DNA from 3 places in the Chryseobacterium sp. UF-81 genome. Region 2 is predicted to be linked to each of the others. Evidence: riboswitches for the same ligand, from Rfam matches in the RefSeq annotation. Region 2 holds a riboswitch; each other region holds the start of a gene.

Region 1 (3,285 bases), on a different contig from region 2:
TTTTCCGTTTAAAATATTCTACGTTACCTTTCACCCTGTTATTAAGAATGGCAAACTCAAGACCTACATTTAAATTAAGATTGGTTTCCCATTTCACATCATTGGTCTGTACTTTTTCAAGAACAGTTCCCGGCTCACCAAGATTATTATAAAATTTATACAATTCCTGATAAGCATAATAAAGTGAAGATCCGTTCGGTCTTCTTAATTTATCATTCCCCTGGCCACCATAACTTGCCCGCAGTGTTAATTGGTTAAAGACATTCAGGTTCTTGATAAAATCTTCATTTGAAACTTTCCATGAAGCTCCTACTGACCAGAATTTTCCCCATCGGTTATCTGCAAAGAATCTTGAAGAACCGTCTGCCCTTCCCGATACTGATAAAAAGTAGGTATTGTTAAAATCATATTCCGCCCTTCCAAGAAAACTCAACAACGAAAATTTATCACTGTTTCCACTGAAACTTCCCAATAAGGCGGCTGCATCAGGCTCATAATAGTAAGGAAGGGAAAACTGGCTTCTGGAACCGGAGATCGTCTGGTAATCATATTTATAAAATTCCTGTCCTCCTAAAACATTAAGATGATGCTTACCGAATTTTTTGTCAAAAGTCAGAATATTACTGGTTGTATAGGAAAGTGTTCTGCTGTTTGATCTCGTTACAGAACCACCGATCTCACTGCCTTCTCCGATAAGAGGATTAGAATAGTAATGACCGTTATAATTTACCAGATCAACTGAAAAGCTGGTTTTAAATTTCAGTTCCGGAAGGAAAGTAAAATCTAAAAATCCTTTTCCTGAGAAATTGTCTTCTTTATTTTCGTTCTTGTCCAGAGGAAGTGTTGCCGCAGCATTTTGATTCTGCAATGCACTTGTAGGCCTGTATTTCCCGAAATCATAAATTCTGTTCCCTCCGGCATCCAGCACATAGCTTCCATCGGCATTTCTTTCGTAATATGGATAGAAAGACGGAATTACCCTGGCTGCATTAATAATATTGTCTGTTCTAGAATCTGAAGATGGCGGTGCATTCTGGATACTGTTGGTATAACTTAAATTCACACCTGCATTCAGCCATTTTTTAACTTCGGAATTGATCTTTAGTCTGGTTGCAAATTTTTGAAATCCAGACTCTATGGCAATTCCTTTATCATCAAGATACCCTACTGAAAAGAAATAATTGCTTTTTTCGCTGCCTCCGCTGATATCAAAATCTACCTGGCTTCTGGAAGCTGTCCTTTGGAGAATATCCCTCCAATCGTCATTCCATAAGGCTTTTGCTCCAGGAAGAAGCTTTCCGTCCGCTCCAACAGGATTTGGAAATCCGGTTCCGTAAGGATTTATTCCCAAAGCATTCACAAGATTGTTGCTTGCCATCTGTCCGGCCTGTTCAGAAGATATCTGTCCGGATTTGTATCCGTTTCTAAGTGCTTCCCAATACAGCTGGAAATATTCATCTGTACTTACCTGCTTATAGTCTTTTACAGCTCTGCTGGAAAATCCCTGGCTGATATTGAAGTTTACTCTCGATTCTCCTTTTTTACCGGATTTCGTTGTAATGATGATAATCCCGTTAGCTCCTCTTGAACCGTATAATGAACTGGCTGTAGCATCTTTCAGAACACTGATGGATTCTATATCATTCGGGCTGATGGAATTAATATTTCCGTCAAAAGGAATTCCGTCCACCACATAAAGAGGATCACTGGAAGCACTGATAGAACCTACTCCCCTGATCCTTACGGAAGCTGTTGAGCCCGGCTGCCCGGAAGCGCTTACTGCCTGAACGCCGGGAACCTGGCCTTCCAGAGCTTTTGTAATATTGGTAACCGGCCTGTTATTGATCTTGTCACTGGAAATAGTGGCTACAGAACCGGTATAACTTGTCCTTTTTGCTTTACCATAGGCAATCACTACCACTTCATCGATTTCCTTTTCGTTAATCGTATCTTTTTTCGGTTTTGCTTCCTGTGCATTAGCACTGATAATTCCTAAAAAAAATACGGCAACCGGAGGAATCCAAATTTTAGATTTAATTAAATTTCTACTAATCATAATCAATTTTGTTTACTACATATTAAAAATTAACCCTTTGCAGAAAATACAGCAAAGGGCATCGATAAATACGATTAACCAAATGCTTATTTTCCCTTTAAAGGCTGAATGTAACACCTTGCACAGAGGCAGGTTGTTAAGACTTCACAGGGTCAGTTCCCTCCATCTTTCTTTATAAGCCGATCGAAATATGTTGCAAATCTAAAAACATTTAGTCTACAAAACAAGTAGACTAAATGTTTCATCAATTATATTTTTAAAAATTAAACATATCATTTAAAATAAATATCAAATAAATAAGGAGTTACAAGGATTAATAAATTATTAAACATGAGAAATATCATTAAAAATAATTCAATTGAGGTATTTAAACAGATCATTTAATTACTTAAAGCGAATATTTTCTTCCATTTGGCGACAGAATTCCGGCTCAATTTAAAATGGTTAGCCAATTGAGTATTATTAAGGCCGTTTTTCTCCTGATATTCCAGAATATCCAAAATTGCAGATTCATCGTAAGACCTATGCTTTTGATTAAATTGAAATGTCCTTTGATCCTTAAGCCCGAAAACCATCTGATTCAATCTAATAATATCTAGAGTCGATAAGGTCTTTTTCTGCAATACAGGATTACAAATATTAAGTTTTTCCGGATGTTTTTTAATGATAATATCAGTATAGATTTTTCTATAGTTCGGTTGTAATTTTCTCATGCATTTTTTTGATTTTTACTTTATTTTTCATTCTCTAGCTTTTCTTTCAGCCATATTTACTTATCCATTTATACAGTGTGGTCTTGGGAATTTTATATTCATCTATAACCTGAAATTTTGTTTTCTCTCCTGTACTTATTAATTCTAACATAAAATCTATAATTTCTTTCGTATATACATTTTTACGAAATTGCGGCAAAGATGTTACTGTGATTTTAGAAGAACCCTTTCCCGGAGGTGAAAAAAGTATTAAATGCTGAGTATACAGTCTGAAAAAATCATACTCCAACAGTTTACTCCATTTAAGAATAATTTCAGTCCCAAGACTCTTTTCATTATACATTTTATTGATTTCATCTTCTGTGATTTTGAAGAAATTGCAGATCCGGGCAATAGGGATTTTCTGCTCATCTGCTCTTTCTCTGATACACTCGCCAATATGAATATTTTTTAAATCTAATTCCATTACTCTTTCTGATTATTAAATCTTTTATTTTGTATTCTGTCATAGGCATT
Region 2 (3,285 bases):
CGTATACTGCTGTTGAATGTCTGGACTTCTTTAAAGCATTGTCCGGAGAAAAACCGATAAATGATTGTGAGCCGCCGTTTCCTTCCACTGTAGATCCCGGAGTTGCCGGATTTCCATTGATATCATATCGGGTGTAAGAAGCTTCATCTCCCGGTTTGATCTCATACTGTTCAAAACGGAATTCTCCCCCAAATGCTATATTAAACTGATTCAGATTTTTAGAAACATCAAGGTTTACCGTGTTCTGAAGAAAACTGTGTGCTCCTGCATAAAAGCTCGTCGGAGATTTCGCCCCTAAAGATGCGTTATTGGTATGGTCTACATTATAATTGAACGTATTACTTCCCAATGTATTGCTTATATCAAACAACCAGCTATTGATATTATATTTTGCTCCTACTGCATAAGAAAAATCATAAACCTGCGAGTTCAAAGAGGCCTGAAATCCGTTGGGATAGATAGAAGAAACCACATTGGATGTTTCTCCCGGTAGTCTTCTGAAGCCGAAGCCTTTTCCTTCTTTAATACTGAAACCGCCAAAAGAATACAGCTTAAAGCTTTCACTTAAAGGATATTCAGAATTAAAAAACAACTGGGCCTGCCTGATCTGGGCATCTCCGATCTGAAAATTAAAGTCATCCCGGGTGAGACCTCTTTCTCTTAGTTTTTGATCATCCAGTGCCCTTGCTCCTTCCGGGTCATCTGCGAATTCATAGGCAAAATTTTCCCCGAAGATATCCAGGTCATGGTTTTGGGTTCTTGTGGTCTTCCCTCTGTGACTCAATTGCAGCGAAAGATTCACATAACTGTCTTTTTTCCCAAGTGAAGATCCGTAATTGATTCCGGCCTGATAGGTTTCGCCGTCATTTCTTCCGCTGATCCCGTAAGACGCTGTTGCTGTTGCTCCAATATCTTTTTTAAGGATAACATTTACAACTCCTGCAATGGCATCGGAACCATATTGTGCAGCGGCACCGTCTCTCAGAACCTCTATCCTGTCAATAGCAATTACCGGAATAGTGCTGAGGTCTGTCCCGACAGATCCATTTCCAACGGTATTCTGATAGTTGACCAATGAAGTGGTGTGCCTTCTTTTCCCATTGATGAGCACCAATACCTGATCCGGCCCCATTCCTCGTAAGGTTACAGGATCAATATGTTCTGTCCCGTCAGATGCTGACTGTCTTACAGAATTGAATGAAGGGATGACATAATTCAGCAAGTCCTGAACTGTTGTCTGTGGCGCAGATTTCTGCAGCTTTTCTATATTGATAACATCTACAGGAACCGGTGTTTCCAGTTTTGTTCTTTTGGCGTTCCTGTTTCCTACTATAATTACATCTTCGATCTGATTTCCTTTTTCCTGTTCCTGTGCGTTCACCAAAACAGCTCCCAGGAGGATGACAGACAGGCTTAATTTTTTCATCTTTGTCCTCGTAAATTAATGATACAATAGTTCCACGGACCTCATCCGCAGCCATAAAAGATTTCAAGAGTGGAATTGTTGTCAGAATATTGACTTTTCTCATCTTCCCCAAACCGGGTTGGAATTAGCACCTTTACACTTTTTAGAGTCGTGCAGGTTGCTAAGGTTTCATAGGGCCAAATCCCTCCACCTTTCTTGATAAATCTACTGCAAAAGTAGACTAATATTTTTAATTGGCAAAAAAGTAGATTTATATATTCTGTGCTGTCAATAAAAAAGAGGGACAATAAACATTGTCCCTCTTTTCTTATTTAATAATCATCTTCTGAATGGCAGTGCCTGTTTCAGACTGCAGGTGAACCAAATAGGCTCCCGGCGGATAATTCGTTTTCAGTTCATAAGTCCCGTTTTCGGTATTTAATTTAATGGAATCCAATTTTTTACCGTTCATATCAAAAATAATAATCTCTCCATTTTTAGCTTTGTGATATATTAATTTTGCCAGGCCGTTTTTCACGGGATTATCTGCAATCTGAAGTGAAAGTTTATTGGCTGCATTCACATCAGATGTTGACAATGCTCCTGCATAATTTCCAAAAATTCTGAACTCTCCCGGCTGTAAGGTAATAGGAGCTGTTGTAGAAGTGATGTTTGAAACAGAATTATCCATAAGGTTCTGCCACTGTCCTGTATAAGGGAAGTAAGGAACAACATTCTGAGCAGCAGTGGTATAATTCGCCAAAACCACCACATTCTTCATTCCGGCTATTGTATTGTCGTATACATAAATTCTTGTGATCAAACCTTCAGGATCGTTGGTAAGGTTGTTAGATTCTACAGTATATGTTTTTGATTTGAAAACCGGATAAGTATTTCTGATATTGATAATTTTAGCCCAGGTATCATACACTGCTTTTCTGTTCGCATTGGTATCATATCCTAAAGTAAAGGCTACAGGCTTTTCATCGGTTCTGCATCCGCTGCTGATTGTACCGTCTGCACATCGGTTGATACTGAATTCATAGCCAAGCTCTCCAAACTGCCAGATCATTTTCGGACCGGGAATCGTAAAGAATGTAGCTCCGAAAGCTTTCATTCTTTCAAGAGCAGTATTCAGATTGGTAACGTTGTAACCTCCGTTAACCGCACCATAAGCAAGATTTTTAAACATTAATCTTTCTTCATCATGGCTTTCTCCAAACCCTACAGCATGCATATTCGTAAAGCCGTGAAGGCTGTGATTCATTCTGTCATAATTACTGTTTTCCTTGTAACCCATTGTGTTTTGGTTATAAGGCTCAGTCTGCTTATTCCAAAGCATTACGCCTTTTCCTTCAGCAACTCTATAGTTCGCCCACTGCTGCTCTTCAGCATCAGTTCCCAAATGTTCGAATATCATATAGGAATTCGGATCAATTGCCCACTGTTTGTCGGCATAATTTTTCATAATATCTACTCTGTCCTGCTGGTAAGCATTGGTACAGGCTTCATCATTTTCAGAGCAATTCTGGGTAAATCCTTTCGTAAGATCCCAACGGAATCCATCAATATGGTACTCAGTCAGCCATTGCTGAAGGCTCCTTTCAACATAATACTGCGTTGAAGGACTTGAGTGATTAAAATCATTAAACACATTATAAGAATGCTTCGGAACCTGGTTGAAATAAGGATTATTGGCAGCAATATCTCCAAAACCGTCTCCATCCGGGTCAATATTCCACAGTCTTGCCAAAGGTGAGCGCCCTGTTGCATGATTAAATGCAATATCTAAAATAACGGCAATTCCATTCTGGTGGCACAGATCAACAAATTCTTTGAATTTTTCAGGAGTTCCGTAAGCTTTATCCAACGCATAATGG
Region 3 (3,285 bases), on a different contig from region 2:
ATCGGCTTCATTGACCAGAATGGATATTCCGTTTTCAATGGCCTGTTGGGAGATCACTCCTACACTGATGCGCGCCAAAGTAAGCGCCTTAAAAATTCTTCCGTCGATCCCGATTTCACCCAGGAAATCTTCTCCTTCAAACTTGATGATTGATCTGTTTCTTAAAAACTTTATTTCGTTGGCATTTCTCATTCTACAAAATATTTTTTATGATAGTATTTAATTGTTCGTATTCCATTAGGAAGGCATCATGCCCGTGAATTGACTGTATTTCATGATAGAAAACCTCTTTGTTTTTCTCTTTCAGCTGTTCAAAGCACATTCGGATTTCCGAAGCAGGGAAAAATAAATCTGTGTCCACTGCGATAAGGTGCATTCGGGCACCGATTTTTTCCAACTTTTCTTCTTCGGCATTAATATTCATCAGCAGATGGTTCATGAGCTTATATGATTTTAAACTAAATCTTTCGTTCAATGAATTTCCGTGATAAACCAGCCAGTCTTCTGACTTTAACCGCTGTTTTTTATAGTCGTATCTGTTTTGAAATCTGTCATTTAAGGATTGAGGGGTTCTGTAACACAGCATCGCATGGATTCTTGCTTTCTGCAGGGGTTCATCATTTCCATTCAGCAGAAATTTCTGAACCAGGCACTGCGCGTGAAGCCAGTCGTGGGTTTTAAAATCACAGGCAATGGGAATAAAAATCTCTGCCAACTGTGGTTGTTTGGCAAGCATTTCCCACGCAATCCCTCCTCCGAGAGAACCTCCGATAATGGCGTATAATTTTTTGATGTGTAAAGCTTCGAGGCCTTTCAGAAATATTTCAGCAATATCTGATGGCGTGAAGTCTTCGTATTCGTCAATTAAAAAATGATCATATCCGTTTCCGGGAATATTGAAACACAGAACTGTATATTGAGTCGTATCAATAACCTCATTTTCACCGATCAGCTTTTTCCACCATCCTTTTTCTCCGGAAACATTTGAATTTCCGGTTAAGGCATGATTTACCAATATAACAGGTGCTGTAAACAGGTCTTTCCCGAAGACCTGATAAGTCAACGGGATATTGTATTCCTTTTGGGAATGGGTACGATACGAAAGATTAATATAGTTTAGTTCTGTTTTCAATTCTATTATTTTAATACAATTGAAAATGCCACAGGAAATGGCTGAAAAGAACTTCAGTAAGTTATCTGTCCAAAATAAATTGGTAGAACGTAGCACCTTCTCTGCTTGCACAAAGGGTTGCTAAGGTTTCATAGGGTCTAATCCCTCAACCTTTCTTGATAACATTTTCAATATTTGAATGAACGCTCTGCAAAGATAAGTCTTTTCTTTTAAAATTAAAAAGAAAAAATATTTAATATTTAAAAACACTGTAATAATAAGCGTTTCAGGGCTATGTTAATAATTCTTCAGGTGAGAGGAATTGGAATTATTTTTCAAAAAAACTAACTTCGTATTGAAAAAGTGATGAAATATGACTGTTGAGAAAGAAAGATTACAAGATTCTAAATGGAAAAACTGGGGTCCATACGTCAGTAACCGGCAATGGGGAAATGTACGTGAAGACTACAGCCCGAACGGAAATGCCTGGCATTACGCCAACCATAATAATGCAGAAAGTTATGCCTACCGATGGGGGGAAGAAGGGATCGCCGGGATTTCTGATGTAAAGCAGATTTTCTGTTTTGCCTTTTCCTTCTGGAATAAAAAAGATAAAATCGTAAAAGAACGTTTTTTTGGCTTAAGCAATCCTCAGGGTAACCACGGAGAGGATATCAAAGAAATTTTTTACTACTTAGATAATACACCTACCCACAGCTATATGAAAATGGTGTATAAATATCCTATCAATCCGTTTCCTTATGATGATCTTGTTGCCGAAAACGGAAGACGAAGCAAAAAGGAACCTGAATATGAACTATTTGATACCGGAATTTTTAATAATGATGAATATTTTGATATTTTCATTGAATACTGTAAAGCAGACCACAATGATATTCTTGCAAGGGTAACCATCCATAACCGGAGCCTGCAGGATGCTCCCATCGTTATAGCTCCTACTGCATGGTTCCGAAATAACTGGAAATGGGGCTATAATACTTATAAAGCCCAGATGAATGCGTCATATGACGGATGCATTGATATTAATCATGACAGCATTTCGATTAAAAAGCTTTATTCAAGAAATCTGGCTGCTAAAAGTGCTTTCTGCGAAAATGAAACAAATACTCCGAAATTATACGGAGCACCTTATCCTGGAAACACCTATTTTAAAGACGGAATAAATGATCATATCATCTATGGAAGCAATACGGTAAATCCGGAAAAGAGAGGCACCAAAGCCTCCTTCATTATCGATGAAATGATTGGGGCCGGACAATCCAAAACTTTTGATTTCAGGTTGTGCCCTGATGAAACGGATGAACCCTTTGATAAGTTTGACGAAATTTTCAGTACAAGAATTGCCGAAGCAGATGAGTTTTACAATGACATCCAGAGTGAAACAACTAATGAAGACGAAAGGAATGTCCAGCGTCAGGCTTTTGCAGGACTTCTCTGGAATAAACAGTTCTATCATTATAATGTAGGGAAATGGCTGAAAGGTGACCCTAATCATAAGGCTCCCAGAAATTTTAATGAGTATGTAAGAAATACAGAATGGAATCATCTTCACAATAAGGATATCATTTCCATGCCTGATAAATGGGAATATCCATGGTATGCAACGTGGGACCTGGCATTTCACTGCGTTCCTTTTTCTATTATTGACGGTGAATTTGCAAAAGGGCAGCTTCTGCTTTTGACAAAGGAATGGTATATGCATCCGAATGGCCAGCTTCCTGCCTATGAATGGAACCTGAGCGACGTAAATCCACCGGTACACGCATGGTCCTGTTTCCGGGTTTTCAAAATTGATGAAAAGCAAAACGGTAAACCTGATCTTTTATTTCTCGAAAAAGTTTTCCAGAAACTGCTCCTGAACTTTACATGGTGGGTCAACCGAAAGGATAAAAGCGGTAACAATATTTTTGGAGGAGGTTTCCTTGGTCTGGACAATATTGGTGCTTTTGACCGTAATATGGAACTGAAAGACGGACAACACCTTGAACAGGCCGACGGAACAAGCTGGATGGCGATGTACGCTCTTAATATGATGCGGATTGCTATGGAACTTGCCCAATACTACCAGGTTTACGAAGATATGGCGATCAAGTTTTTTGAACATTATCTGTATATCGCTGAAGCCATGGAAAATCTGGGTGACGGTAAGGAAG

What was found. Region 2 has a riboswitch for S-adenosylmethionine ahead of AC4IFE_RS06495 (TonB-dependent receptor plug domain-containing protein). Riboswitches for the same ligand answer to the same signal wherever they lie in the genome.
Region 1: linked by a shared signal. The riboswitch ahead of AC4IFE_RS04075 (SusC/RagA family TonB-linked outer membrane protein) and the one ahead of AC4IFE_RS06495 (TonB-dependent receptor plug domain-containing protein) in region 2 are both predicted to bind S-adenosylmethionine.
Region 3: linked by a shared signal. The riboswitch ahead of AC4IFE_RS04780 (alpha/beta fold hydrolase) and the one ahead of AC4IFE_RS06495 (TonB-dependent receptor plug domain-containing protein) in region 2 are both predicted to bind S-adenosylmethionine.

Annotation. Positions count from the first base shown of each region.
Region 1 covers NZ_JBSIBX010000002.1:227,037-230,321, reverse strand. Annotated here, with positions in the region: gene AC4IFE_RS04075 (SusC/RagA family TonB-linked outer membrane protein) at 1-2,056, opposite strand, end outside; SAM riboswitch class I at 2,140-2,237, opposite strand; gene AC4IFE_RS04070 (helix-turn-helix domain-containing protein) at 2,437-2,769, opposite strand; gene AC4IFE_RS04065 (transposase) at 2,816-3,235, opposite strand; gene AC4IFE_RS04060 (sterol desaturase family protein) at 3,235-3,285, opposite strand, start outside.
Region 2 covers NZ_JBSIBX010000003.1:226,745-230,029, reverse strand. Annotated here, with positions in the region: gene AC4IFE_RS06495 (TonB-dependent receptor plug domain-containing protein) at 1-1,426, opposite strand, end outside; SAM riboswitch class I at 1,523-1,631, opposite strand; gene AC4IFE_RS06490 (alpha-amylase family glycosyl hydrolase) at 1,734-3,285, opposite strand, start outside.
Region 3 covers NZ_JBSIBX010000002.1:370,386-373,670, reverse strand. Annotated here, with positions in the region: gene AC4IFE_RS04785 (ACT domain-containing protein) at 1-192, opposite strand, end outside; gene AC4IFE_RS04780 (alpha/beta fold hydrolase) at 194-1,132, opposite strand; SAM riboswitch class I at 1,191-1,297, opposite strand; gene AC4IFE_RS04775 (MGH1-like glycoside hydrolase domain-containing protein) at 1,485-3,285, shown strand, end outside.